Regions from separate parts of the Desulfovectis peckii genome, predicted to be linked through region 2. Evidence: a T-box and tRNA genes for the amino acid it is inferred to sense, from the RefSeq annotation. Region 2 holds a T-box; the other holds one or more tRNA genes.
What was found. A T-box is a leader RNA that pairs with one kind of tRNA and senses whether it is charged. The one in region 2 lies ahead of ACZ5NG_RS01065 (valine--tRNA ligase), so its partner is inferred to be a tRNA-Val.
Positions count from the first base shown of each region.

Region 1: it has a tRNA-Val gene. The T-box ahead of ACZ5NG_RS01065 (valine--tRNA ligase) is inferred to sense a tRNA for this amino acid. The anticodon was not compared.

Region 1 covers NZ_AP042409.1:1,486,362-1,501,683, forward strand. Annotated here, with positions in the region: gene ACZ5NG_RS07360 (4Fe-4S dicluster domain-containing protein) at 1-279, shown strand, start outside; gene ACZ5NG_RS07365 (ISLre2 family transposase) at 313-1,701, opposite strand; gene ACZ5NG_RS07370 (heterodisulfide reductase-related iron-sulfur binding cluster) at 1,992-2,465, shown strand; gene ACZ5NG_RS07375 (MFS transporter) at 2,547-3,725, opposite strand; tRNA gene ACZ5NG_RS07380 (tRNA-Val) at 3,884-3,960, opposite strand; gene ACZ5NG_RS07385 (D-alanyl-D-alanine carboxypeptidase family protein) at 4,042-5,157, opposite strand; gene ACZ5NG_RS07390 (polysaccharide deacetylase family protein) at 5,309-6,079, shown strand; gene ACZ5NG_RS07395 (phosphatase PAP2 family protein) at 6,096-6,662, opposite strand; gene ACZ5NG_RS07400 (DedA family protein) at 6,677-7,297, opposite strand; gene ACZ5NG_RS07405 (S41 family peptidase) at 7,339-8,766, opposite strand; gene polA (DNA polymerase I) at 8,895-11,534, shown strand; gene mutM (DNA-formamidopyrimidine glycosylase) at 11,555-12,382, shown strand; gene ytaF (sporulation membrane protein YtaF) at 12,472-13,110, shown strand; gene coaE (dephospho-CoA kinase) at 13,148-13,756, shown strand; gene ACZ5NG_RS07430 (lytic transglycosylase domain-containing protein) at 13,809-14,360, shown strand; tRNA gene ACZ5NG_RS07435 (tRNA-Leu) at 14,575-14,657, shown strand; gene ACZ5NG_RS07440 (hypothetical protein) at 14,723-15,088, opposite strand; gene ACZ5NG_RS07445 (AzlD domain-containing protein) at 15,114-15,322, opposite strand, start outside.
Region 2 covers NZ_AP042409.1:203,131-218,452, forward strand. Annotated here, with positions in the region: gene ACZ5NG_RS00995 (HIT family protein) at 1-254, shown strand, start outside; tRNA gene ACZ5NG_RS01000 (tRNA-His) at 353-429, shown strand; tRNA gene ACZ5NG_RS01005 (tRNA-Gln) at 450-524, shown strand; tRNA gene ACZ5NG_RS01010 (tRNA-Lys) at 535-610, shown strand; tRNA gene ACZ5NG_RS01015 (tRNA-Leu) at 636-719, shown strand; gene tig (trigger factor) at 1,073-2,368, shown strand; gene clpP (ATP-dependent Clp endopeptidase proteolytic subunit ClpP) at 2,431-3,021, shown strand; gene clpX (ATP-dependent Clp protease ATP-binding subunit ClpX) at 3,037-4,290, shown strand; gene lonB (ATP-dependent protease LonB) at 4,496-6,181, shown strand; gene lon (endopeptidase La) at 6,384-8,807, shown strand; gene yihA (ribosome biogenesis GTP-binding protein YihA/YsxC) at 8,804-9,391, shown strand; gene ACZ5NG_RS01050 (GerAB/ArcD/ProY family transporter) at 9,526-10,677, shown strand; gene ACZ5NG_RS01055 (ABC transporter substrate-binding protein) at 10,674-11,768, opposite strand; gene ACZ5NG_RS01060 (TIGR04086 family membrane protein) at 11,922-12,374, shown strand; T-box leader at 12,444-12,667, shown strand; gene ACZ5NG_RS01065 (valine--tRNA ligase) at 12,754-15,322, shown strand, end outside.

The DNA of each region.
Region 1 (15,322 bases), 1.1 Mb from region 2:
GAGGTCGTTGATGCACAAATCAATACCGGTAACCAAATGGAAGTAACAAAAGAAGACTATCTTGACACGCTGGAGTGGATGGAAGAAGAATTACAGGCGGAAGTTGGCGACCCCAATGCTAAAATTCCCGTCGATAAAGAAGGCGCTGAGTTTTTATTCCTGTGGGACCCACGGGAAATTAAGTATTATCCTCAGGATGTACAAAGCATTGCTAAAATCATGTGGTATGTCAAAGCAGACTGGACCTGCGATAGCGTCAAGATACTATGGGTTTTTTAAAGAAAAAAGTATTCCTCTGTTTACCTTCCAGCCTTAAGCGTAACTTATTGACTTAAGTAACTGGGAAGTACCAGTTCTTTTACCAATATTCAAAATAGTTATGTTACCGATGGTTTCGTGCGATCCGGCAAGCTTTCGTTTTCTGATAATTTCTTGGTCTATTTTTACCTTCCTTGCTTCATTTATGGCTGTTTTCTTTCTTTTTATAAACAATTCATATACATTACCACCATTTGCTACAAAAACTCTTAATCTGGCCATCTGGTCTACACCTGTTTTACTCCAAGCCAAGGGCCTTGAACTTAACCTAGACGACAAAATATGGCTAACATGGCCTTCTGCACTGCAGCCAACATAATCCGCATCATATTGCCGCATTATACCTTCCCAGTTGCCCAGTATGTACCTTCTTGCTTCCTGCACCGCCCTTCTCTTTGTTTCCGGTTCGGTTGCACAAATGATTGCCTTAAATAACTCTTTTACGCTATCCTTGTCTCCCGCATTTATATAATCCCACATAATTGGTGTGGTGTAGCTCATATGTGCTGTAGCTTGTGTTACATACTTTGATAAGTGGTAACGGTCCAACACATAGATGCTTCCCTTTATCCAGCCTAGTCCATTCTTTATCCAAGGTGCCCCATCCCCTGATAGGTATATCTTTTCTATAGCATCCATGTCATAAGCCTTATCTATATAGTCTAAAACTTCTACCCATAATTCATCAGTGTTTGTATAAACACCACTAAAATATCTTGCATTCAATAGTTTCCAGCGATCTTTACCAATCCTTTTTCTGCCCTCATGCACATATACAAGCTTTGGCTCTATATAACCTCCGTTCTGAAGCGCCACATGATCTTCATCTGCTTCTATGTAGAGTACCTTTACAGTCTTTTTAGCTTGTTTAATCTCTACTAAATTATTTTCGACACGCCCAAGCTCACGTATACTGTTCATTACTGTCTGTGATGTTAGAGTTACTGCTTCAGAAACTTTTTCTCCGCTTTTGCTGTAAGGCATATATACTGCTTCTTCTATCAGTTTTGCCTTCAGCGAAGCGTCTAGCTTGTCATGGGCTGATATGCCCACTGCCTCATCCGACAAGTAGCTATATTCACCTGTATTTTTGTTCCTGTAATATGTTCTTTTATACCTGACTTCGCCAAATATTGTAGCAAGAGTCTTTTTAGCTGCTTTTTCTTTTACTGTCCAGCACCGTTTACGTTCTTTGCTGTTTTTATATACCTGATCTACTGTTTCCAAGGCTTCAGCAACTAAGGTTACTCCAACTTCATCCAACGTCTTCTTAATAGCGAGAATGAACTCGGATATATCTTTTCCTTCTCTTATTAGGTTTTCTAGCTCTTTTTCAAAACTACCAATGATTTTTTGTACTATTTCCTGTATAATTGATTCCATAAGAGTATCTCCTTTTCTGTGGTTGTTGTGTTTCTTGGCAAATTCATGATATCACAGAGGAGATACTCTTTTCTTTTATTTTGTGGTTTTTCCCAAAGTAATTTTACGCTAACTGGACCTGCAGCAGTCGCTGGTGGGATGCCACTCACTACGGTTTATTTAGCGGCAATGATGAACACTCTAGAATTTTAATAGAAAGAATCGGTGAAGAAGTTAAACGACTAAAGGTAAAATATGTAGTGGTCACCGAGTGTGGACATGCTACCAGAGCACAAAAATGGGGGCCTAAGGTGTGGACCAAAGACCCCTTCTACCCGGTTTACAGCCTGTTAGAAATGATGGTTAAATGGATTAAGGAAGGCAAATTAAAAGTAGATAAAAGTATCAACAACGAAAAAATTACTTTGCATGACCCTTGCAACGCTGTGCGTAAGGAAGGCTTGATTGAAGAACCAAGATTTATCTTAGAAAATGTAGTTGAAGATTTTGTAGAAATGAATCCCCATGGCAAGCATAATTACTGCTGTGGCGGCGGTGGCGGTCTATTGGCCATGGGCAATGAGATTTACCCCTACCGTATGGCCAAAGGCAAACTAAAAGCCGAGCAAATTAAGGCCACCGGTGCCAAATTAGTGGCCTGCCCCTGCCACAACTGTTTTGACCAATTAACTGATATTATTAAGTATTACGAATTAGATGCCAAGGTCGTCCATATTCACCATTTAGTCAGTCAAGCACTGATATTGGATGAACGGCCTGAATAATAAACTTTTTCGCAGCAAACCTTATATGTTACTCCCCTTCTTAGGCCGGTAGGCTTTAAGTGTAGCCTTCCGGTTTTTTGTTTATTGCACTGCCTGTGACGGTTGATCATACCTGACCAATTTACGACTGGTGGCCATGATCATTGTAAACATAATTGCCGCTCCCAATAGATACGGACCGTACATATAGCTTTTGTAAAACCAACCGCCGATTACCGGTCCTAAAATTCTTCCCAAACTGCCAAAGGACTGCATAATACCTAACGATAACCCTTGCCCGCCGGTAGCATTTTTAGTCACCAAGCTGGACGAACAGGGCCCCATTAAAGCATTACCTATACTGAAAACAGCCACACTTACAGCCATCGTTAAGGAGTTAGAGGACAAAGTAACCAATAGCATGCCGGTCGCAGAAATAACTACACCGTATTTAACTAAATTAGCATCACCGAAGCGGGCGACAAGTTTGCCAATAAAGAATCCTTGAACGATAACCGACACTAACCCCATAACAGCAAATATCGTGCCCATCGTAGCTGAGTTAAAACCTGCTTTATCCGTTGCAAATAAAGGAAAAGTTCCTTGAAATAAAGCCATGGAAAAGTGTGTAAGAAAAGCAACCACAAAAAGCAACAACAGCGGATGATGAATACTTTTTACTAAATCTTTACCTTGCGGTTTAGCAGCAACCGCTTTCCGCTCTTTTAAGGATTCCGGTAAAAAGATAAAAGCAAACGGAAAAGTTAATAATGCAAAGCCCCCGGCAACAAAAAATGGCAGTGAAAAGCTAAAATGCCCTAACCAGCCGCCTAAAACCGGTCCGAAAACCATGCCGACCCCCATTGCTGCCCCCATCAGTCCGATATTTTTAGAACGGGCCTCCCCGGTGGTAATATCGGCAATATAAGCCATGGCAGTAGGCAGTACAGCCGATGAAAAAATACCGGCCAGTATTCTGGCAGCAAAAAGCATTTTCAAACTTTTGGCTAAACCAAACAAAATAAAGGTTATTCCAAAGGTGATAATTCCTATCATAAGTACCGGGCGGCGGCCAATGCGGTCGGATAACCGTCCCCAGAACGGTGTAAATATGAGCTGCATTAAAGAAAACAGCGCCAAAAACAAACCGTATGTAATCGACCCACCGCCTAATTCCTCAATATAAAAAGGCACGATAGGAATAACCAGGCCAAAACCGGCCATCACTAAAAACAACGAAATAAACAAAATGATAATTGCTTTCTTTTGCTCTTTTATCACTATATCCCTACCCTCTATATAAAATAAATAATTAAACAATTAATTAATTTAGTTATTAAATTATATTGTTAAAAAAATTTACTAATAATTAAATCATAATATTTAAATTACACTGCAATAAAGTAAAAAACCCTCCACAAGCTGTGTCGGGTTAATATTGGTGGGACGTACTGGAATCGAACCAGTGACCTCTGCGATGTCAACGCAGCACTCTAACCATCTGAGCTAACGTCCCCTAATATAAAAACTTAGCCGCCCGCTTTACGAGGCATATTTTATTATGCCCTAACGGGCGGTAAATGTCAAGACCGAATTTTTAACTGGCGGTTAACCGCTCCCAAAATTTTAAAATTCTCCCCTTTTCCTGCACATCCTCTGCTGCCACCAAAGGTACTTGTGCAATCTCTTGTTCGCCGGAAATTATAGCTAGCCATCCCAACTGCTGATCTTTTTTTACCGGTGCAGTGATATTACTAGGCAGCTGCACCTTTAAATTTACGTCTTCTATGTCGGGAGGCAGCTGTACTTTTAAATCGCTTTTAACCGCCGCCGGCACTGATGCTTTTCTTCCGTCCGCCACTGCTAGTTCACCGAAAATTTGCCCCTGCTCGGCAACGGTGTGTTCTTGATGAGCAAAGCCGTATTCCAGCAATTGGGCGGCATCCTGATACCGGTTTCTGCTGTGCAGCACTACCGCTATCAGTTGTCGGTTATTACGTGTAGCGGAAGCAATCAAGCAATTTCCCGCCCGGGCGGTTGTACCGGTTTTAACGCCGTCTACCCCGGGATAATCGTTTTTTAACAGCCGATTAGTATTGCGAATGACCTTTTTCCGATCGCTGTCATACCAATGAACGGTGGTTTCTTTTGTACTAACCCACTTGGCAAAGGTGGGATTTTGTAAAGCATAGCGGGTAATCCTGGCCAAATCATAGGCGGTGCTGTAATGGTTGGGCACTGAATATCCGTTGGTATTGACAAAATTGGTATTGAGCGCCCCCAAGGCTAACGCCTTTTGGTTCATTAGTTTCACAAAATGGTCATGATCCCAGCCTACATGCTCCGCTATCGCTACTGTGGAGTCGTTGGCAGAATATATTAACGCTGCTTTGATCAGTTCACTTAAATAAATTTTTTCCCCCTCTTTAAGATAAATCTGCGAACCGACATAAATATTTTCTGCCCGTTTGCTTATAGTAACAACATCTTGAGGATTTCCTAATTCAAGGGCCAAAATAGCTGTCATTATTTTGGTTAAACTGGCCGGCGAGCGCCGTTTATCAGCATTTTTGCTGTAAAGAACCTGTCCGGTTTCTGTATCAAGCAGCACTGCCGCATCTGCAGTAACTCTAGGTGCTGCGGCATCCGCCAAGCCGGGATTAAACGTTATTGTTAAACATAGCAGGCAGATATTAATCAGTTTTTTTATCATTTATTTTTACCCCCTGGTTTTTTATTTTGACTTTACAGGAGGTAATTTATTTAAAAACCGGATACCAATTTTTTACACTAACATTTAGTGCTAATCAGCGAGTTAACAAAATATGTATAACTTAGTAAAAAAATATTTAGGTGGTGAGATTTTGAAGGTATGGAGTATTAACTTATACAAGTGGCGCAAACGACTGCCCTTTTTAGCCGCTTGTTTGGCAGTAGCGGTAGTATTCACAGTTGTTGCCACACGGCTGCCCGATGCACTCCCTACTGCGGGTGAAAAAGCTGTAGAACCCCAAAAAGCCGCTCACTATATGGTAAAAACCGACGAAAAAGTTGTTGCCCTTACTTTTGACTGGAGTTACGGAACGGAAGTAGCTAATCCGGTGCTTGATATTTTAAAAGAAAGAAATGTTAAATGTACATTTTTTATCTCCGGCCCGGCAGCTTTAAAATACCCGGAAATCTCTAAACGCATTGCCGCTGAAGGCCACGAGGTTGCCAGCCACGGGCATGAGCATGTAGATTTAGATAAGCTGTCTAAAGAACAAGTTAAAGCTAACATTATGAATGCACATAAGAATATCAAAGAAGCTACCGGCAAAGATGCAAAATTAATTCGCTGCCCTAACGGGGCTTGGCGCGGTTCCGTACTGGAAGCCGCCAATGAGCTTGGTTACACCGTCATCCAATGGGATACCGACTCACTGGACTGGTTTAAAGACCGCAGTGCCGCACAAATTGCCGAGCGTGTGTTAAGCAACGTCCATCCCGGAGATATCATTTTAATGCATGCCAGCGACGTTTGTGACCGCACCCCGGCAGCTTTGCCCACCATACTTGACGGCTTAGAAAAAGAAGGCTATAAGTTGGTAACCGTTTCGGAATTATTAAAATACGGCCCCGGAATAACAAATTAAAGTAAAATAAAAAGGATCACTTGGCTAAGGTGATCCTTTTGGTTTTTATTATATTAGCGGTGCGAATAACTACCTCACCGCAGATAATACCAAACAGCGCGCCAAATAATACATCGGTAGGATAATGCACCCCCACATAAATACGGGAAAACCCAATGGCCAGAGCAATAACTACCGGCAGCCACTTTTGCGTGGGCCACAGCTTGGCAATTACATAAGCACAGGCAAAGGAGGTAGCGGTATGCCCCGACGGAAAGGAATAGGATTGTTCCGGTGGCACTAAAATTATAATATCTTCTAAACCGACAAAGGGCCGCGGGCGAGCCACCAAAGCTTTTATCCATTCTTGACACAACAGGTAACTAAAAACTAAAGCGACCAGTGTAATTACAGCTACCTGTTTGCCTTGTGCTTTGCCAAAGAAAAATAATAAGGCGCACCAAACAAGCCAAATTAAACCACCGGTGCCTAAATTAGTAATTACAGGCATTATCTGGTCTAGCAGCGGATGGTGCCGCCGGTAAACCTGCATAAACAAATCCGTATCAATCAGTTGAATTGCGTTGAGTAATTCTGCCAGCATAATTATCTCCATTCTTACTTAATGCGGGACCGCCGAACAAACCAATAGAAAAATAATAATAAAATTCCTATTATCACTACAATGTCCAGCCGGTGAAACCATGGTTTTATAAGCTGCCAATTTTCACCCAATTTCAATCCCACATAAACTAACAAAATGCTCCAAGGAAGCGAGCCAAGAAAGGTATAAACGACAAACCTTTTAAAATTCATTTGGGCTATTCCGGCAGGCAAGGAAATAAAAGTGCGCACAACGGGCATCAGCCGGGTAAAAAACACCGTTGCCTCGCCATATCGGGCAAACCAGCGATCCGCTACAATTAGGTGCCTTTGGTTTATCCCGATGTATCTGCCGTACTTTATTAATAACGGCCGTCCGCCGTAATAGCCTAAGTAATAAGATATGATTGAACCGCAGGTACCGCCTACGGTACCGGCCAAAACCGCACCCCAAAAAGTAAGATGCCCAGCAGATACTAAATATCCGGCAAAGGGCAGAATCAGTTCGCTGGGCAGTGGAATGTTGGCGCTTTCTATTGCCATCGCAACCGCAACGCCCCAGTAACCGAGGCTGATGATGAAATCAGTAACCCAGGAAAAACTGCGTTCTATTATAGCATAAATCTCATTAAGCATTAATACACCTCCTATGTAAGCCTATGCATATGAAGCTTGTATTAATGCTCAGAGACAGTGATAACTTGCGGTTGGACACTGCATTTAAAACCTAATTTTGTTAAGTCTTCCACCGAAATATAACTTAAACCGTCAATCATGATGCTTTCCGATGAGGAAATAAATTTTTGTTGTTTTCCGTTGTTTATAATAATGCCGTTGCCTTTGACATCCCAATTAACTTCATAGCCAAAAATCTCCATTGTAGCCCGCAGCGGGAGATAATAAGTATTATTTTTTTGCAAAACTGAACTCGACATCAGCGGAAGCTCTTGGCCGTTTACATTAACGCTGTTTTTACCCACTGTATATTGTAGCGTATATTTAACGGTAGGTTTAAGCAGTTTTTGTGCGGCATACAATTCGGCACCCGGCGTCAAAACCGGCCGGTCAGGGTCTATACCTACACCGTCGATAAATTCCCCTTTCGGAAGTTTATATTTTGCCACGGTTAGCTTCAAAGCACCGCCGTTAGATAAATTATATATTGCTTGCACCGTGCCCTTACCATAGGTTTGACTGCCCACTAAAGTAGCCACACCGTAATCCTTTAGCGCTCCGCTTAAAATTTCTGCCGCACTGGCGGTGTTGCTGTTTACCAAAATCACTACCGGCATCTCTGCCGCCCAACCGGTACCGAATGTGCGATAAAATTCTTCCTCGCCGTTACGATCCACCAGGGCCACTACCTTTGTCCCGGAGGGTAAAAATTCACCGGCCATGCGCACCGCCGCCATTAGATAACCGCCGGGTTCATCTCTTAAATCTAAAATAAAGGCGCTAGCCCCTTGACTGCGTAAACTTTTTAAAGCGGCACTGAACTCCAAGGCCGTATTGCTGCCAAAGCTGTTAATATCGATATAACCGATATCATTATGTAATAATTCTGCTTCTACCGTCGGTATATCTACAACGGAACGGGTTAGTTTAGAGCTAAACTCCCGTTCACCGCGCTTTACGGTTAAAGTAACGGCAGTGCCCTTCTGCCCACGAATTTGCATTGATACTACACTGAGGGATTCTTGATAGGTGCTCTTTCCATCCACCGCAACGATCAAATCGCCAACCTTAAGTCCCGCCCGCTCAGCAGGGGAATTTTTGAAAATTTCCACAATCACAGGATAATCCCCTTGCATTTGTATGCTTACACCTATGCCTACATAGTCACCTTCCAAGGAATTTGAAAATTCCTCCAGCGACTCTTTATTCAAATATTCGCTGTGGGGATCGTTTAGGATGTTAAATATTCCTTCTATTGCCCCATTAACTAAAGTATCTAAATCCGGCTGAGCAACATGATTTTGCAGCGTTAAATCAAGCACCTCTTCAATAGTAATCGCTGCATCCACAAAATTATCGTCAGCAAAAGCAGGCAGGGCAAACAACAATGAAAAACAGAGAGTTATTAGCACAACATATTTACGCAGCAAAAAATCACCTCATATTCCCTTTGTTTAACAGTTAATTCGTTATTGATTTTGCGAATTCCTTCCAGGCAGGTATTACAGACAACAGTGGTGAAAATAATAAGAAAGATAAAATGAGGCAGGTGCTTTTTGTGTCACTGGATACCTTAGTAATAGTTGACGGCAACAGTTTAATCTATCGGGCCTATTACGCCATCCCCATGTTAACTACTTCCCGCGGATTGATTACCAATGCCGCTTACGGATTTACCAACATGCTTTTTAAAATTTTAGAAGAGGAACAACCCGGCCTAGTAGCCGTTGTTTTTGATAAAGGAAGGGTTACTTTCCGCACTAAAGAGTACAGCGAGTACAAAGCCAACCGGGCAGCCATGCCGGATGAACTGCGCCCGCAGCTCCCGATAGTAAAAGACATATTAAAAGCCATGCGCATTAAAACATATGAATTGGAAGGCTACGAAGGAGATGACTTAATTGGCACTATCGTGGCCAAAGCCGAACAAACCGGTCTTTCTACACTGATTGTCACCGGGGACCGGGATGTCCTGCAGTTGGTATCGCCGCGCACCAAGGTGCTGTTCACCCGCAAAGGCATCAGTGAACTAGAAATTTTTGATGAAGGTAAAGTATGGGAACGGTTTGGAGTGCATCCCAATCAGTTTACTGATTTTCGTGGGTTAACCGGCGACAGTTCGGACAATATTCCGGGAGTGCCGGGTATTGGAGAAAAAACCGCTGCCAAACTGCTGCAGCAGTATGCCACTATGGAAGAAATTTTAGCACACACGGCAGATTTGCCTAAGCGACAGCGGGAAAACTTAGAGAAATATCGGGAGCAGGCACTGCTGTCTAAAAAACTGGTTACCATTGAGCAAAATGTTCCCATTGATATAGATTTATCTGAATGTGCTTATAGTGGGCCGGATTATCCCAAAATGCTGGAACTGTTTTCTAAGCTGGAATTTAAATCCCTGATTAAAAAACTGGTTGCCGGAAACAACCGCTCAGACAAAAGAGACGCTAAGCAACAAAATGATTTGCCAAAGGTGGAAGCTTATAGTGTCGGTTACCAACGGGTTACTAAATCCGAGCACATAGAACAAATTAAACAGCAGCTGGCTACAGCCGACAGTATTGCCATTGCTTTGGAAGGCACCAAAGAAACCGGCTTATCTGCAGCAGCCTTGGCCGTCAATGACAAGCTCTATTATTTGCCGGTTGAAAACCAGCCGTCACTGTATCTGCCGTTGCTAAAAGAAATCTGCGAAAGCGAAACCGGTAAATTACTGCACAACGGCAAAGAAGCCATTTGGCTTTTGCACTGCCATGATATTGCCCTAAATAACTTAGCGTTTGACACCATGGTGGCCGCTTATTTGCTCAACCCCACTGCCAACAGCTATGATTTAGAAGAACTGGCACTGCAGTATCTGGGTACCGTGTTGCCCGGTCAAGGGGAAACGGCACTGCCGGCCAGGGCGGATGTGCTGCAAAAAATTCTGCCGCTGCTAAAAGAAAAACTTGCCGAACAACAAGAAGAACGCTTGTTTTATGATGTAGAGCTACCGCTGGTCAGCATACTGGCGCAAATGGAAATAGACGGGGTTGCGGTAGACAAATCCATTTTAGAACAAATGTCCGCTGAATTAGGCGAGCGTTTAGCCGCCCTGTGCCAAGAAATTTACGCTATTGCCGGTGAAGAATTCAACATTAACTCACCAAAACAGTTGGGCTATATTCTATTCGAAAAACTGAAACTGCCGGTAATTAAAAAGACCAAGACCGGCTATTCCACTGATGCCTCCGTACTGGAAGAACTGGCGGCAGAGCACGAAATTGTAACCAAGATACTGGAACACCGCCAATTATCGAAACTTAAATCTACTTATGCCGATGGCTTAAAAGCGCTGATCAACAAAAAAACGGGGCGTATTCACACGACACTGCACCAAACCGTTACCGCCACCGGCAGGTTGTCCAGTTCGGATCCCAACTTGCAGAACATACCAATTAGGTTGGAATTAGGCCGCAAAATTCGCCGGGTATTTGTACCCCGCCATAAAAATAACTTAATTGTCACCGCCGATTACTCGCAAATTGAGCTGCGGGTATTGGCCCATATTGCCGGAGATAAAAACTTTTTAGAAGCTTTTAACCGCGGTCAGGACATTCATGCCCGCACTGCCTCTGAGGTGTTTAATGTACCAATTGAACAGGTAACAGCGGAAATGCGCGAAAAGGCAAAAGCGGTTAACTTTGGCATTGTTTACGGCATCAGCGACTTTGGCCTGGCCAGAGATATTAAAGTCAGCCGGGCAGAGGCTCGCCGATATATCGACCATTTCTTTGCCCGCTGCCCCGGGATAAAAGATTATATCGATCGGACAGTGAAAGAAGCAAAAGAAAGGGGTTACGTCACCACATTGCTAAACCGCCGGCGCTACTTACCTGATTTGTTCAGCCCCAACCGCATGAAGCGCAGTTTTGGCGAGCGCACGGCAATGAATACCCCAATTCAAGGCAGTGCCGCGGACATTATCAAACTGGCCATGATTAGAATAGCCAAAGAGCTGCAAAAAAGGCAGATGAAAACCAAAATGATTTTGCAAGTGCACGACGAACTGATCTTTGATGCGCCAAAAGAGGAACTTGATACGCTGGTAGAAATCATAAAAGATTGTATGGAAAACGCCGTTACCCTAGATGTCCCCCTGGTGGTAGATATTAAAGCGGGGCCAAGCTGGTACGACACTAAAGCCATTAGTTTATAATAGATACGGGAGATGCAAGCATGCCGGAATTACCTGAAGTGGAAACGATTAAACGCTCATTAGAAAAAAAGATTACCGGGCAAACAATTGCAGATGTTGAAGTTTTCTACCCCAAAATTGTGCCAACCCACCGGCCGCATCAATTTAAAGAACAGTTGGTAGGACGCACTATCGAGAAACTCGGGCGGCGCGGAAAATACCTGCTGGTTCACTTAAGCGGCGGCTTCACATTGGTTATGCACCTGCGCATGACCGGCAGGCTGGTATTAATTAAAAACCGGGAACAGCTGCCAAAGTACACCCATGTTCTTTTTCGTTTAGGCAATCAAACCGTTCTTGCCTTTGCCGATATGCGCAAATTCGGTCGCATTAATCTTGTGTCTTCCGAGGAATTAAAGAACCTAGCGGGCTTAAAGGATTTAGGGCCGGAACCCCTGGGGGAAGAATTTACTTTAGAATATTTAACCAAAGAATTAAACCGGCGCCGAACAAAAATTAAGCCGCTACTGCTAGACCAAACTTTTGTGGCCGGCTTAGGCAATATTTATGCCGATGAGGCACTGTTTTTGGCCAAAATTCACCCGGAACGCCCGGCCGGTGATTTAAAACCGCAAGAGATCACCGCCCTATATCATGCTATAATTGAGGCTCTGCAGCAGGGAATTAATAACCGCGGCACCTCAATTAGCGATTATGTTGACGGCGAAGGCAACATCGGTAATAATCAAAATATGCTTAACGCATATAGTCGTGAAGGCGAACACTGCCCCCGTTGCGCAGCCATCATCACCCGAAAAAAGGTAGCCGGGCGCAGTTCATATTTTTGTCCGAAATGTCAAAGGCTGTAAGCAGTTAGAGTGATAATTAATATGCACCAAAACATTCTCGCTCCCATACCCTAAAAGCAAATGCAACAGTATGTGGGGAGTGAGATTGTTTGGAATTATTTACTATACTGTTATTTGCCCTAGCTTTAAACATGGATGCTTTAGCTACCGGTGTTGCTTACGGTATAAGAAAAATTAAAATACCCTTTACTTCCGTTATCATTATCAGCCTAATGTCTGTGCTGTCTATCACTGTTTCTATGCTTCTCGGCCGGTTCTTAGCAGACATGATATCGGAATCTTTTGCCCACCGTTTAGGCGGGATTATTTTAATCGGTATCGGCATTTGGGTGTTATATCAATCCTGGCAGGAAAGACATCTTTCAGACGGCAAACCGGCAGAACAAAAAACGCTAATGCAAATTCGCATTAAATCCTTAGGATTGGTTATTCAGGTACTGCGCGAACCTTCCAAAGCCGACCTGGATAAATCCGGTATAATCAGCCCCCGGGAGGCAATCTTGCTTGGCTGTGCTTTGGCCATGGACGCCTTTGGCGCAGGTTTTGCGGTATCTATGATGGGTTTTGATCCCGTCCTTACTGCCTCTGTAGTCGGTATTGGCCACATTTTGCTGACCTATATGGGCTTAGCTATGGGCAGCGGCTTTGCCGCATCCGCTATTGGCTGTAAAATGGCGGTATTACCCGGCTTTATTCTAATAGCGCTGGGATTATTTAAAATATATTAACCGTTACTAAGAAAAACAGCTTTTTAGGTGATTAATAATGGCCGTAATCGGATTAACCGGCGGTATTGCCAGCGGCAAAACTACCGTCAGCAATTATCTCGCAAAATTGGGAGCAGAAATTATTGACGCAGATATTGTAGCCCGGCAAATAGTTGCTCCCGGCAGTCCGGCATTAAAAGAAATTACCCTTGCTTTTGGGACAGGCATTTTACATGCTGACGGCACGCTAAACAGAAAAAAACTGGGTGAATTGGTTTTTAACAACCCGGCAGACTTGCAAAAATTAAATCAAATCACCCACCCGAAAATTTACGAGATTATAAAGCAAAAAATTAACCTTTACAAAAGTAATAATACCAGGCACAAACCACCGCTGGTTTTAGTCGCTCCTTTATTAATTGAAGTAGGATTGCACAAATTGGTGGACAAAGTGTGGGTAGTGGTAATTGATTTGCCCACCCAAATACAGCGAGTGATGGCCAGAGATAACATAAGCCGTGAACTAGCTTTAAAAAAAATCAACTCGCAACTCAGTAATGAAGAACGACTAAAATATGCCGATGCAGTTATTGATAATTCACGCTCTTGGGAGTATACCAAAGAACAAATCCTAAAGTTGTGGGCTCTGCACTGCAACTGTTATTAGCACTAAAATAATTGCATATATTTACCATAGTAATTATCATGGAGTGATCATATTGGCTCGCTTGGTCCGCCGACTTTTTATTTTAATATTATTATTGCTGCTGCTTTTTAAAGTTGATGACGTAGGAAGAAAGTTATATCCCTTTCCCTATCGGGAAGCAATTACCCACCACGCAATAGCCAATGACATTGATCCTTACCTGTTGGCTGCAATCATAAAAGTAGAAAGCAATTTTAACCCCAATGCCACCTCACCTGCCGGGGCCAAAGGCTTATTACAAATCATGCCGGAAACCGGCGAATGGATAGCCAATGAAATGGGAAAAGGGGACTTCACCACTGATCAATTATACGACCCGGAAACCAGTATAAAAATGGGCGCTTGGTATCTGGCCAATTTAAAGAAGGAATTTGTCGGCGATCATGCACTGTTACTGGCGGCCTACAATGCCGGACGCGGCAACGTAAAAAAGTGGCTGGAAGAAGAGCACTGGACGGGAGAAGAAAAAACAATTGATCAAATCCCTTTTCCGGAAACAAGACATTACATAAGGAAGGTATTATGGAACTATAAAGTTTATCAGTTCTTGTATGACGGCACATAGGCCCGTTATTTTAAGATTAATGCATTTGTGAGGCTTCTGATAAACATATAACAACAGCACAACAGGCTGCCGGAAGATATATTTTGCCATAGTAAACATGGACGAATGCGCAGTCACATATGTTTGACTTCTCTAGGGTTGACGCCGCCACTGAATAAAAAGCTCTTGCAGCGAAGACAACACTGTGCTATAATAACATTTGTCAGCGAAACATGTCGGAGTGGCGGAATCGGCAGACGCGCACGTTTGAGGGGCGTGTCCGAAAGGGTGCGGGTTCAAGTCCCGCCTCCGACACCAATAACCCTTAAAAACCACAGACTTTTCCGGATTTACCGGAAAAGTCTGTTTTGTTTTGTAGCTTATTATCTGCTAAGGGAGCGACTCCATGGCAGGGCTTGGTAAATTTTAGCTTTTCGCCGCGTTGACATACCCTCATTTTTACGGATATAATCAAGCCTCAGCCTAGCTTCATGGATGTACTGCTGGAGCTCATCATTAGTTAAGCCATTAATTTTGATCATATCAATGAAATTTTTAATAATATCTTCCTTCATGCCTAAATCATTTGGAAATTTTTCTTCGCACTGTTGTCTAATATCTAATGCCCGATGCATAAGTTCCATTGCTTCATAAATATTGGCTTCTATTCTTTTCTTAAACCTGGCACCGGCGTGAACCTGCTGTGGGGACGGTGCTTTTGGCAAGTCGTGGCAGTCTACCAGCCACAAGGAACGTCCCCGTGGCAGTTGCTGCTTATAAACAGTAACGAACTAGTAATCCAATAACTAGCCCAATGACAACAGAAAAAAGAAAGCGATTAATGATTTTATATGTAATTGCTGTGGCCAAACAACCGATAAGAACAGGAACTGAAACGCCTAATTGTCCATCAGTTGGTACCAAGATTTGTTTGATAACCAATGCGGCTATAATAGCCACCGGAACATAATTAAAATATAAAC
Region 2 (15,322 bases):
CCTTGGAAATATTTCAAACGGTACAAGAAATGATTGGTTTGCTGCGCAAAGCTTTTAATCCGGAAGGTTTTAATATTGGCGTGAACTTAGGTAAGATTGCCGGCGCCGGTGTTCCCGGCCATGTTCATGTTCATATTGTTCCCAGATGGGGCGGCGACACTAATTTTATGCCGGTAATCGGTGAGGTGCGCGTGATATCGGAAGGCCTTGATTTAACCTATCGCAAATTGAAAGAAGCGATGGATAAAGAATAACCGTTAAATTCCTTAAAATATTGCTTGACTTTGATTTCGAGATTTGTTAATATTAGTTTTGCGAGTTCAAGGTATTTATTTGCGAATGTCAATCTGTGGTGGATATAGCTCAGTTGGTTAGAGCGCCAGATTGTGGCTCTGGAGGTCGTGGGTTCGAGTCCCATTATCCACCCCATAAAAATTAACCTTGTATATTGGGGCGTAGCCAAGCGGTAAGGCAGCGGTCTTTGGAACCGCCATTCGTAGGTTCGAATCCTGCCGCCCCAGCCATCTGTTTTGTGAGCCATTAGCTCAGTTGGTAGAGCACCTGACTTTTAATCAGGGTGTCGCTGGTTCGAGTCCAGCATGGCTCACCATTTTTTATATATCCGCTATTGCCGGGCGGACGTGGCGGAACTGGCAGACGCGCTGGACTTAGGATCCAGTGGGTTTCCCGTGTGGGTTCGACTCCCACCGTCCGCACCAAAAGTTTAAGAATAAATCCTTTCGTTAATTTTACGAAGGGATTTTTTTATAGCCTTGACAAATCCTTATAATTAATTCATACTATTTAGAAGTAATTTTTATGCCGGAAACTTAGCCGATAAAAGGTATTTAAGTTATTAAGTTTTAAGATATACAGTCAGTATATTAACCAGGGCTAAAAGCCCTGGTATTTTGTGTTGTGTTTAATTGGCATGGCAGGATATATGTATTAAGGCGTAGAATAAAAACTTGTTATTGCAGATGGTTTTTGGTTACAATAGATAGTAGAATGCTATCTGGTAAATTTATGAAGTAATAATTATCTAATTAAGTTAAGGGGGAGCAAGTAAGTAATGAAAGCAACTGTAGAGAAGCTGGAAAAAAACGAGGTAATGTTAGAAATACAGGTCGAAGAAGAAAAGTTTTCCAAATCAATACATAAAGCTGCTAAAAAAATCTCCAAACAAGTTAACATCCCCGGCTTTCGCAGAGGTAAAGCGCCTAAGGTAATTGTTGAACGTTATGTGGGCAAGGATGTTTTAATTCAGGAAGCGGTAGAGGATATTTTCCCCGGTGCTTATATGGAAGCACTTAAGCAAACCGAAATTTCTCCTATTACTGAGCCTACAATATCAGATATTCAGGCTGAGGAAGGCAAACCGCTGGTGCTTAAGGTTAAACTGGCTGTGAAACCGGAAGTTAAATTAGGTGAATATAAGGGCTTTGAGATTAAGAAACCTTCGACAGAAGTAACCGATGAAGATGTTCAGCGTGAATTGGAAAATATGCAAAACCGTTATGCCCAACTGGTAAGTGTTGAAGACGGTGAAGTTCAAGAAGGAGATACCGCGATTATTGATTTTACCGGTTATAAAGACGGTGAGCCCTTTGAAGGTGGGCAGGCCGAGAACTATTCTTTAGTGATTGGCTCCGGCATGTTTATTCCCGGATTTGAGGAACAATTGATTGGCATGAAGGCGGGAGAAGAAAAGGAAATTAACGTTACTTTCCCGGAAGATTATCATGCTGAAGAATTAGCCGGAAAAGAAGTTGTTTTTAAAGTTAAGGTAAATGAAATTAAACGCAAAAAACTAAGTCCGCTGGACGATGAATTTGCTAAAGATGTCAGTGAATTTGATACTCTTGAGGAATTAAAAGCCGATATTATGAATAAGTTAAAGGAAGCTAAGGAACAACAGGCTAAATCTGCAGTAAGTCGGGAAACAGTGAAAAAAGCAGTAGAAAATGCCGAGGTTGAAATTCCGGACGTAATGATTGAAAGACGTTTGGACGAAATGATTACCAATATGGAAAACAGACTGCGCACTCAAGGTATTTCCCTGGAGCAGTACCTAAAATACACTAATACTGATATAAATGAGTTGCGTGAAAAAATGAGAGACGATGCTGCTGCCGGAGTGCGTCAAGATTTAGTGCTTGAAGCTATTGCCAAAGCAGAGGGGCTGGAGGTTACTGACGAAGAAGTTGATGAAGATATTGCTGCGATGGCACCGCAATTTGGCAAAGAACCGGCAGAATTGAAACTGGCTTTGGAGTCCGTTGGTGACTTGTCTATTATTAAAGAAGATATTCTCAGAAGAAAAACGGTAAATTATCTAACTGAACAAGCTAAAATAGTTAATGAATAAAATTTGCACTATAGAGGCAGTATCAGAATATGATTGAATAGGAACTAGGAGGGGAAAAATAATTGTCATATTTAGTTCCGATTGTAGTTGAGCAAACCAGTCGCGGTGAGCGCTCTTATGACATATATTCCCGACTGCTGAAAGACAGGATTGTATTTATCGGGGGACCGATAGATGACAATGTTGCCAATCTGGTCATTGCCCAACTTCTATTTTTAGAAGCTGAAGATCCGGAAAAAGACATTCACCTCTATATTAATTCACCCGGCGGTATAGTTACTGCCGGAATGGCCATATACGATACGATGCAATATATTAAGCCGGATGTATCAACAATTTGTCTTGGTCAGGCAGCAAGTATGGGTTCATTTTTACTGTCAGCCGGCACACCGGGTAAGCGATTTGCACTGCCCTACTCGCGAATTATGATTCACCAGCCGCTGGGCGGTGTACAGGGGCAGGCTACTGATATAGACATTCATGCCAAAGAGATTCTGCGGATGAAAGATATTTTAAATCAGTTGCTGTCTAAACACACCAAACAGCCGCTGGAGAAAGTTGCCAGAGATACCGAACGTGATTTCTTCATGTCAGCAGAGGAGGCCCGAGAATATGGCCTTATTGATGAGGTGATCACTGTACGGAAGAAATAAAAAAGAGGTGAAACAATGTTTAACGATAAAGGCCAGTTAAAGTGTTCTTTCTGCGGCAAGCTGCAAGATCAGGTTAAAAAGCTTGTAGCCGGGCCAGGCGTTTATATATGTGATGAATGCATTGAGCTCTGTAATGAGATCATCGAAGAAGAGCTCAATGAAGATTTGGGTTTAGATATCGGCGAGATCCCAAAACCGAAGGAAATCAGAGCTATTTTAGAACAATATGTTATTGGCCAAGACGAAGCAAAAAAAGCTTTGGCTGTAGCCGTTTACAATCACTACAAGCGAATTAATTTAGGCGGCAAAATAGATGATGTTGAGCTGCAAAAGAGCAATATCGTGATGCTGGGGCCGACGGGCAGCGGCAAAACCTTGCTTGCGCAAACATTGGCGCGGCTGCTCAATGTCCCCTTTGCTATCGCCGATGCCACTTCACTGACTGAAGCCGGCTATGTCGGTGAGGATGTAGAAAATATTCTTTTAAAATTAATTCAAGCTGCAGATTATGATGTGGAAAAAGCGGAAAAGGGCATTGTGTACATTGATGAAATTGATAAAATTGCCCGCAAGTCGGAAAACCCTTCCATTACCAGGGATGTATCCGGCGAAGGTGTACAGCAGGCTTTGCTGAAAATTCTTGAGGGCACGGTGGCCAGTGTTCCGCCGCAAGGGGGGCGCAAGCATCCACACCAAGAATTTATTCAGCTTGATACTACTAATATTTTGTTTATCTGCGGCGGGGCATTTGACGGTATTGAAAAAATCATCCAAAATCGTATCGGCAAGAAGACCATGGGGTTTGGTGCAGATATAAAAGCCAAAGGAGAACAAAAAATTGGCGATATCCTAAAACATGTACTGCCTGAAGACCTGTTAAAGTACGGTTTGATACCGGAATTTGTCGGTCGGCTGCCGATTATTGTCACTTTGGATGCATTAGACGAAGATGCTTTAGTTAGAATACTTACCGAACCGAAAAACGCCCTTACCAAACAGTATATGAAGTTATTCGAGCTGGACGGTGTTGCCTTGGAATTCCAGCAAGATGCACTGCGGGCAATAGCAAAAGAGGCGTTAAAGCGTGATACCGGTGCCCGAGGGCTGAGAGGGATATTGGAAGACATCATGCTAGACATAATGTATGACATTCCCTCCCGAGAGGATATTTCTAAGGTAATCATAAGCAAAGAATGTATTTACAAAAAGGAGCCGCCGATTATCATTACATCTACCGATAGAAAAAAGAAAAAAGAAGAAACGGCATAGCAAAAATAAATCTTCCCGAAAAATAATTCGGGAAGATTTATTTTTACCTACTGCCATTGCCTTACTTTAAGTAACAGCTAATGGATAATTTATACAAATTAGAGTAATAATACTACCTAACATTTAATAGCAAAAAGTGCAGAAATGCTTAAATTTTAGCAAGGGGGTTATTTTTGTGCAAGAGTTTGGCTTTGGCAGTATTTTTATGTTTGTGCAGTTTTTTTTTGCTGTAGTTATTGGCTTGTACTTTTGGAATTTGTTAAAGACACAGCAAAGCAATAAAAGTGCTGTTGAACGGGAATCAAAAAAAGAAATGGAGAAGTTAAAGCAGCTAAGGGCCATTGCTTTAACGGAACCGCTGGCCGAAAAAACCCGGCCCACAAGTTTTGAGGAAATAATCGGACAGGATGAAGGTTTAAAATCGCTGCGGGCAGCCCTTTGTGGGCCCAATCCCCAACATGTTATAATTTACGGGCCTCCCGGGGTTGGCAAAACCGCTGCTGCCCGCATAGTATTAGAGGAAGCTAAAAAAAATCCTGTTTCACCCTTTAAAGAAAATGCTAAATTTGTGGAGATAGACGCCTGTACTGCCCGGTTTGATGAACGGGGAATTGCCGATCCCTTAATCGGTTCAGTGCATGATCCGATTTATCAAGGAGCGGGGCCGCTGGGCATGGCCGGCATTCCCCAGCCTAAGCCGGGGGCGGTAACCAAAGCGCATGGAGGTCTGCTTTTTATTGATGAGATTGGTGAACTGCATCCGGTACAAATGAATAAGCTATTAAAGGTGCTGGAGGATCGCAAAGTATTTTTGGAAAGTGCCTATTACAGTTCGGAGGATACTAACATTCCGCAGCACATCCATGACATATTTCAGAACGGTCTGCCGGCTGATTTCCGTTTGGTGGGAGCGACTACCCGTACACCCGATGAAATTCCGCCGGCTATCCGTTCTCGCTGCTTAGAGATATTCTTCCGGCCCCTTTCCAGCGAGGAAATAGGTATTATTTCCGCCAATGCAGCTAAAAAAATAGAAATGCCGATGCAGCAAGGTGCGTTGGAGGTTATTAAGCGGTATGCCACCAACGGCCGGGAAGCAGTAAATATAGTACAAATTGCTGCCGGTATTGCCATTACCGAAGGACGTAAAGAAATACTGGTGAGCGATATTGAATGGGTGATCCACAGCGGCCGTTATTCGCCGCGCATGGATAAAAAAGTACCGGATACTCCACAGATCGGTGTAGTCAATGGCTTGGCGGTATACGGGCCGAATCTGGGGACAATTTTAGAAGTGGAAGCCAGTGCCATTCCTGCCGCTAAAGGTCAGGGTAAGTTGACCGTCACCGGCATTGTAGAAGAAGAAGAGGTGGGCGGCAGCGGACGGACAATGCGGCGAAAAAGCATGGCTGTCGGTTCGGTAGATAATGTGCTTACTGTTCTAAGACGAACCATGAATGTTGATTGCCGCGATTATGACATTCACGTTAATTTTCCGGGAGGCGGACCGATTGACGGCCCGTCGGCCGGTGTGACGATAGCGACAGCAGTGTACTCTGCAATTAAAGGGATACCGGTGGATAACAAAGTGGCCATGACCGGTGAAGTGTCAATCCGCGGTTTGGTTAAACCGGTAGGGGGAATAGTGGCCAAAGTAAATGCCGCCCGGCAAGCGGGAGCTAGCAAGGTTTTTATCCCCAAAGAAAACAACCAAAAATTATTTTCTGAAATGAAGGACATAAAAGTTGTTCCGGTAGAGAAATTAGAAGAAGTAATCCAAGGTGCACTGCTGTATCCGGCTATTGAAGAGAAAGCGAGCCGCGTGAATAATCCCGTTGAAGTGTTAACGGCGTCATCGCTGCTCAGTGGAAAAATGATGTCTAAAACATAGATTTTAGCCTATCCCAAGCTAACTACTGCAAATATTAAAATAAATCTTTTTATTGCTTATTAGTATCAGCTATTGCTTTATTTTCTGTTTTAATAATATTTATAGTTATGGCGGGCGGTAGTTTGATATGATAGAATAACTTTACGATTGCAATTAAAAAGCACCAAGTCATTGACATTATTTGCTTAGGGAGGTGCAAGTGATGAAGACTACTGAACAGGTATTACCAATGCTGCCATTAAGGGGTATTTTGGTATTTCCTTATATGGTTATTCATCTTGATGTAGGCAGAGAGAAGTCGGTGCAGGCAATTGAAGAAGCAATGATCCAGGATCGTCTGGTGTTTTTGGCTGCCCAAAAAGATGCTCAAACCGATGAACCTACAGAAGATGATATTTACACTGTCGGCACCATTGCAGAAGTAAAACAACTGTTAAAACTTCCCGGCGGCACCATTAGGGTGTTAGTAGAAGGCATTAGCCGGGCGAAGATTTTAGAGTATTTGGCTTTTGAACCTTACCTGAAGGTAAGACTGGAGCGGTATCATGAGGATTACGAAAAAGATAACGAAATAGAAGCTTTGATGCGCAATTTAGTTTATCAATTTGAACAGTATGTCAAGCTATCAAAGCGCATACCGCCGGAAACGGTTGTTTCCGTGGTTAATATAGAAGAGCCGGGGCGCTTAGCTGATGTTGTGGCTTCTCACTTAACAATGCGTGTTGAAGATAAACAGCGGATAATAGAAGCGATCGAAATAGTACCGAGACTGGAAAAGCTGTGTGCAGTTTTGGCCAAAGAGCTGGAGATTGTGGAACTTGAGCGCAAGATTAATATCCGTGTGCGCAAGCAGATGGAAAAGAACCAAAAAGAATACTACTTGCGCGAACAAATGAAGGCCATACAAAAAGAACTGGGAGATAAAGATGATCGCGCGGCAGAAGCGGAAGAGCTGCGTGAACGCATTGGCAAACTAAAGCTGCCTAAAGAGATTGAAGAAAAGGCCCTTAAAGAGGTGGAGCGCTTAGAAAAAATGCCGCCCATGGCTGCGGAGGCAGCGGTAGTACGCAATTATGTTGAATGGCTTTTATCGCTGCCTTGGACGAAGTCTACCCGCGATCGCTTAGATATTAAGGCGGCTGAGAGGATCTTAGAAGAGGATCATTATGGATTGCGCAAACCCAAAGAAAGAATAATCGAATATTTGGCGGTTCGAAAGCTGGCCAAGAAAATGAAAGGGCCTATTTTATGCCTGGTTGGACCTCCGGGGGTGGGCAAAACTTCGCTGGGTCGCTCAGTGGCCAGGGCATTGGAGCGTAAGTTTGTGCGTCTGTCACTGGGCGGTGTGCGTGATGAAGCGGAAATTCGTGGACACCGTCGTACATATGTAGGTGCCATGCCGGGACGAATCATTCAGGGAATGAAAACTGCCGGCACCAAAAACCCGGTATTTTTACTTGATGAGATCGACAAAATGAGTCATGATTTTCGCGGTGATCCGGCATCGGCGCTTTTAGAAGTACTTGATCCCGAACAAAACAACGCATTCTCTGATCATTACATTGAAGTTCCCTTTGATCTCTCCAATGTAATGTTTATTACTACCGCCAATAATATGTACAGTATCCCCCGACCCCTTTTGGATCGGATGGAGATCATTGAAATTTCAGGTTATACGGAAGAAGAAAAGGTGCAAATTGCTATGCGGCACTTGCTGCCCAAGCAAATTAAAGAACATTCGCTGCCGGAAGGATCGGTGACTATCTCCGAAAATACCATTCGCAAGGTGATTCAAGAGTATACCAGGGAATCCGGTGTGCGCAACTTAGAACGAAACATTGCCACCCTGTGCAGAAAGGCAGCTAAGCAAATTGTAGAAGATAAAGATAAGAAAGTAAGAATTACCCCACAAAACCTGTCAAAATATTTAGGAATTCCCAGATATCGTCACAACATTGCCGAAAAGACCGATGAGGTAGGACTGGTTACCGGTTTGGCCTGGACGGAAGTGGGCGGTGAAACCCTCAACATAGAAGTGACGACTTATAAAGGCAAAGGAAAGCTAACTCTTACCGGTAAGCTTGGCGATGTGATGAAGGAATCGGCGCAAGCAGCCTTTAGTTATGTGCGCAGCCGGGCAGATGAATTGCAGATAGATCCCGCCTTCTTTGAAAATTACGATGTGCACGTGCATGTTCCTGAGGGGGCCATACCTAAAGACGGCCCTTCTGCCGGCATTGCAATGGCTACTGCCTTGGCATCGGCTATTACCGGCCGCAAGGTGAGATGTGACGTTGCAATGACCGGGGAAATTACGCTGCGGGGCAGGGTGCTGCCAATCGGCGGTGTCAAGGAGAAAGTTTTGGCAGCGAGAAGAGCGGGCATTAAAACGGTAATTTTGCCATTGGAAAACAAAAAGAATATGGAAGAAGTGCCGAACAATGTTAAAGGGAAGATGGAATTTAAATTTGTTGAACATATGGACAGCGTATTAGAAATAGCTTTGCTTCCGAAAGAAACCGAACTGCATGCCAAGCCAACTGCCGGAGATGCTTCTGAGCTGCCCTTTCCTCCCACACCGCAGGTAGAAGAAGTGCAACAGGGAGGAACAATAATACCTTCATGAAAATTGTATCTGCCAAGTTTGTAACCAGTGCGGCTAACCCCAAAGGATACCCCGATAGTAATTTGCCGGAAGTGGCTTTTGTCGGTCGCTCTAATGTAGGGAAGTCTTCTTTGATCAATATGCTGGTTAGTCGCCGTTCCCTTGCCCGAACCGGCAACACACCGGGACGCACGCAGTTAATAAACTTTTTTCTGGTTAATGAAAAGTTTTATTTAGTGGATTTGCCCGGTTACGGCTTTGCCCGGGTGCCGCAAAAGGTAAAGGAAAAATGGGGCCAAATGATTGAAGGTTACTTAGCTAAGCGGGACAATTTGCGCGGCGTGGTGATGCTGGTTGACGCCCGTCACGACCCTACCGCTTTAGATCGGCAAATGTATCAATGGCTTTGTTACTATAATCTACCGACTGTAGTGGCCGTTACCAAAACCGATAAATTATCTAAAAGTCAAAATATCCGGCAGCAGCAACGCATCAAAAAAGCATTGGCCATACAAGATCAGCACTTCCTGGTAGCAACATCGGCTAAAACCGGTGCAGCAAGGGAGGAATTGCTGCAAATAATTGAAAATTGGGTTTCGGATTAAAATGTAAAGGGCAGGGGTTTAAATATCCTGCCCTTTGTTATTTTTGCCGCGGGATGGGTGAGATTTTTCTTTAATAGAATTTTTCTGCTTAATCTGGAAAATACTAACCGAGAAATTACTCTGGGAGTGAATTTATGACTACGGTTAGTGCATTGACACTGGACGGCGGGAAAATATCACCGCGTCAGCTGCTGTTTATTCTTATCACTGTCATTATTTCCACCGCTGATATTTTTTTACCCGCCATTGTAGCTCAGCTGTCGGGACGGGATGCTTGGATTTCCGTTTTGCTTGCCACTGTTGAAGCGTTAGTAGTGGCTGCGGTGGCGGTAGCACTGTCTTTACGCTTTCCCAACAAAACCTTTGTGCAAATCAGTCAAATTGTACTTGGCAGGTGGCCGGGTTGGTTTTTGGCCCTGTTTTTTATCGCCGGGTTTTATTTTATCTTTACCGTTAACACCGTTGCTCAGTTAGGGATTATCCTAAGAGCTGCCTTTATGCCTTTTACACCGATTTTGGTTTTTAATGCGGTAATCGTTGCCGTTGCCGCTTATGCCGTTTACCATGGGATTGAAACCATTGCCCGGCTTACCGAACTGTTAATGCCCGTTGGCATCGGTGTGTTGTTATTAGTGGGTTTAATGATTTTACCGGAAGTGAATTTAGAGTATTATCTACCTATTTTGGAAAACGGCGTCAGCCCGGTATTAACCGGCTCACTGAGAATGCTGCCCTTTTTAGGGGAAGTAGTCATTATTATGATGTTGATGCCCTATGTTAACCAACCCCAAAAAGCAGCCGGTATCGTTTTTTTAGCCCTGGTTTTATTGGGATTGCTTTTTTTAGTCGGCGTTTTGGCTATTGGCGTGTTTGGCGCCAGGCAAACAACGACCCTTACCTTTCCCGCATTAGACATGGTTCGCTACATTGAAATAGGTGAATTCTTAGAGCATTTAGATGCCATCGTTATGACCGTTTGGATCAGCGGTATCTATATTAAAATAACAGTGAGCTATTACATCACTTGTATCGGTATTGCCCAGCTGGCTAATTTAAACCGCTATCAGAAGTTAATTGTGCCCATTGGAATAATCATTGCCAGCGCTTCCATTGCTTGGCTTGGAGATATGGCCACTATACTGAAGGGCATAACCTATTCTTGGCCCAGTCAAGGATTGCTCTTTGAATTGATGATACCGTTATTTATGCTGCTGCTTGCCGCAGCCCGCAAGCTAAAGGAAAACGCAGGAAGTAAAAACGCGGCCGGTATACAGAAGAAAAACTAGTGGGCAAAAAGGTATTTAATATACTGCCGGTTAAGGCCGGGCTTGGGTTTTTGTTGGTCTTCCGGTACGTAATGAACTTGCTGGATTGCTTTCCGGGCAAACCGGTCGGTTACCGCCTTGCTGTAAGAAACTTTGTTTACCAATTCACCGGCATTGTCTACTGCCCGGTAAAGGTTATCGTAACTTGCCTTGTTAACCAACGGTTTTTTCGACCACAGGTCTGTTTTTTGATACCTTTCAATTATTGAAACCAGAAGGCGGTGGTCATAATCAGGGAAAAAATTTTTCACTGCGGCCGCTATTTCTTCCGCGCTGTGATCATTCATCCACTGCTGGGCATAGTAAAGGCCGTTTACCAGTTTTTGTACTTCCTCGTGGTGGCTGTCAAGGTAGCTGCGGTCAGTAAGATAAACCGCCCCCGGCATTTCGCCCGCTGCCTTCCCCAGTGCAACTACCGCTTTTCCTAAACCTTCCCTTTCCAATTTGCTGACTTCCGGTTCTTCAACCACAATAAAGCTGCCGGTTCCGGATTTAAAGGTACCTGGGCGCAGATTAAAGGGTAAATTTTCAATGACATTGACATTCCAATTTGGAGAAATTTCATTGGCTCTTAACAGATGCTCTAATATTAAGCTGGTGTCTTCTGTGGGAAAGCCGGAGATAATAGTGCGCCCTTTAACCTCTTCCCATTGAAAGTTGTCGACCAGCTTTTGGCGGGCAAACAAAAATGCTCCGTCACGCTTGGTAATTTCCGCAATTATTGTTGGTATTGGCCCCTTTTTTGGGGGTCCGGTTAAAATTGCCTGCCCCGGACTGCAAATAACCACATCGGCCTTTTTTTCCTCTAACAGGCGGTGTGCTTCCTTACCGGGCTGAACGGCGCTTAACCTGACCTCTATGTTTTGATCGGCAAAAAATCCTAGCTGCATGGCCAGATAATGGGGAATAAACAGCGGTGTTCTCCTTTCTTCTACAATATTGATGACCGGGATTGTTTCAGCTTTTTGATTTTTGTTCAGTATGTATCCGGTGTAAGCCAACCCACTGAGTGCAACCAGCAAAACTAAAGCGAAGATTAGCTTTTTTCTCATTTTTTTGTTTCCCCCTTGCCGGAAATATCCTCATATAATTCTATTAAGTTAAAAAAATTTAATGATAAATTTTGAGGTTGTCCGCATGAATAGCTTTAAGCATGCATATTTATTTATTGATAATTTTTCCGGCAAAGGGGGTAGCACAGCCTAATGAAAAAGTTGACGGTATTAAAATGGAATCCGCCACTGGGGGGAAAAGGCGAAAAATCATTTCAACCGGGAGCGGTTTTGCTCGGTGTTTTGTGGGCAGTCAGCATCAGCATTGCGGTGCTGGTTGTTTTAGGATTATACATCATGATCAGCAGATATCCCGTTTACCATCTTTCATTGGTAATTAGTTTAATGACCCTGCTCACCGTACTGCTGGGCGGGACAGTTTGCGGGGCCACGGCCAATCGTTTCGGATTGTTGCACGGCATTTTAGTGGGCTTAATTTACTCGTCTATATATCTTGCTTTTTTATGCTGGTGGAATATATCCTTATTAAAGCTAAGTTTATTGCTAAATATACTGCCGCTTTTATTGGCCGGCGGTATAGGCGGGGTAATCGGCGTAAATCTTTCCGCCGTCAAAAGAAGAGAAACTTTGAGAATGAAACACTGACCGCCGTCTGACTGCGGTTGACATTGTTGTACAAAATCAGTAATATAATGGGTGTAAAATTATATATGGCCAGTAGCGTTGAAGGGGAGGAGTTGCGCCTTTAGGCCACAGAGAGGGAGGTTCCAGGCTGAAAAACTTCCTGCCGAAACCGCAAACTTGTAGCCCCGGAGCTGTTAGGTTGAACATTCAGTAGACTTAACCGGGTTAGCCCGATACAGCTGTTAAAGGGTCAGCGTGAAAAGTGATCACGCTGAAAGTAAGGTGGTACCGCGAAGCTCTCTTTCGTCCTTGCACACGAAAGGGGGTTTTTTTATTAACTTACCTTAACTACGGCCTGATCTGACCGCCAATATTGACCACTGACAAAAGGAGGATATCAATGTCAACCGAACTGCCAAAAGTATACAATCCCCGAGAAGTGGAAGACAAGTGGTATCAACACTGGGAAGAAAAGAAATATTTTCACGCCGAAGTAGACAAAAAGCGGCAACCTTTTTGTATTGTCATGCCTCCGCCGAACGTTACCGGGCAGCTACATATGGGACATGCCCTCGACAATACGCTGCAGGATATTTTAATTCGCTGGCGGCGGATGCAGGGTTATAATACTTTATGGCTGCCGGGGACCGACCACGCCGGCATTGCCACCCAGGCCCGAGTGGAAGAACAGCTGGCTAAAGAGGGCACGAACAAATATGAACTGGGACGGGAAAAGTTCTTAGAACGAGTATGGGAATGGAAAGAGCAGTATGGCAACCGTATTACCACCCAACTGCGCAAGCTGGGGTCTTCATGTGACTGGGATCGGGAGCGCTTCACAATGGATGAAGGCTGTTCCGATGCGGTAAAAGAAGTGTTTATCCGCCTTTATAACCAGGGATTGATTTATCGCGATTACTATATCACCAATTGGTGTCCCCATTGCAGCACCACTATTTCGGATATTGAAGTGGAGCATAAAGAAATACCCGGTCATTTATACCATATTAAATACCCCTTTAAGGACAATCCTGATGAATATATGGTCATTGCCACTACCCGTCCGGAAACAATGCTGGGAGATGTGGCGGTAGCCGTTCACCCTGAAGATGAGCGCTATCAGCATCTGGTAGGCCGCACTTTGATTTTGCCCTTAGTGGGCCGGGAAATACCGGTGATTGCAGACGCTTATGTTGATCCTGCTTTTGGTACCGGCTGCGTAAAAATTACACCCGCTCACGATCCCAATGACTTTGAAATCGGCAAGCGTCACAAGCTGCCGCAAGTGCAGGTGATTGACAAGGAAGGACGCATGAATGCTCAAGCCGGTGAAAAATATCATGGCCTGGATCGGCATGAATGCCGGAAGCAAATTGTTAAAGATTTGGAAGCAGCCGGTCTTTTATTAAAAATAGATGAACATGCTCACGCGGTAGGCCATTGTTACCGCTGCGACACGATCATTGAGCCGATGTTTTCTAAACAGTGGTTTGTCAAAATGAAGCCGCTGGCTGAGCCGGCTATTGAGGCGGTAAAAAAAGGTAATATCCGCTTTGTACCTGAAAGATTTACCAAGATTTATTTAAACTGGATGGAAAACATTCGGGATTGGTGTATTTCGCGCCAGCTGTGGTGGGGTCATCGCATTCCCGTTTATTACTGCCAGGATTGCGGTGAAATGATTGCCGCCAAAGAAAGGCCGGAAAAGTGCCCCTGCGGCGGAAAGCTGGAGCAGGATCCGGATGTGCTGGATACTTGGTTTTCATCTGCCCTCTGGCCCTTTTCAACACTTGGCTGGCCGAAAAAGACCGCTGAACTGGAGCATTTCTACCCTACTTCGGTATTGGTGACCGGCCGGGATATTATCTTTTTCTGGGTGGCCCGCATGATCTTTTCCGCACTGCATAATATGCAGGAAGTTCCTTTTAAAGAAGTATTTATTCACGGGTTGGTACTGGATGCTCAAGGCCGAAAAATGAGTAAGTCACTGGGCAACGGTGTGGATCCGCTGGAAGTAATTGAAAGCCACGGGGCGGACAGTTTGCGCTTTATGTTGGTTACCGGCAACACGCCGGGTAATGATCTGCGCTTCCACTTTGAACGTTTAGACGGGGCGAGAAACTTTGCCAACAAACTTTGGAACGCTTCCCGCTTTGCCCTGATGAATTTAGAAGACTATGACGAAAATGCGGAAGCGGACAAGCTTACCCTTGCTGATCGCTGGATATTAAGCCGCTATCAAAAAGCGGTGGAAGAAGTGACCTCTTATTTAGAACGCTATGAACTGGGAGAAGCGGCCCGGGTATTGTATGAATTCAGCTGGAGTGAACTGTGCGACTGGTACATTGAGCTGATTAAGCCTAGGCTTTATGGCAAAACCACACCGGAAGATCGAAAAGTAGCCCAACACACCTTGGTGACGGTGCTGCGCGGCACAATGGAACTTCTGCATCCCTTTATGCCCTTTATCACGGAAGAGATTTGGCAGCATTTGCCTCATCAGGGGGAAACTATTATGTTACAGCCCTGGCCGGAATACAATGCCGAGCTGCGCAACTTAGATGCGGAAAACGCTATGGCGCTGTTAATGGATACAATTACGGAAATAAGGCGGATTAGGGGAGAAATGAAAGTTCCGCCCGGTAAAACCGCAGAGGCAATTTTGATTTCCCCGGACAAAAATAACCGTAACTTGCTGATAAAAAACGCTGCTTATGTAGAAGAACTGGCCAACTGTGTAATTAAGGTTGTTGAGCAAATGCCTGATAAGCCGCAGCAAGCGGCAGTCGGCGTTGCCCGCGGTGTGGAGCTAGTGGTACCCTTAAAAGGACTGATTGATTTTGAAAAAGAAATTGCCCGTTTAAACAAAGAACTGAAAAACATTGAAAAAGAGTTAAGCCGGGTTCAGGGTAAGCTAAACAATCAAGGGTTTTTAGCAAAAGCCCCGCAAGAAGTGATTGAAAAAGAAC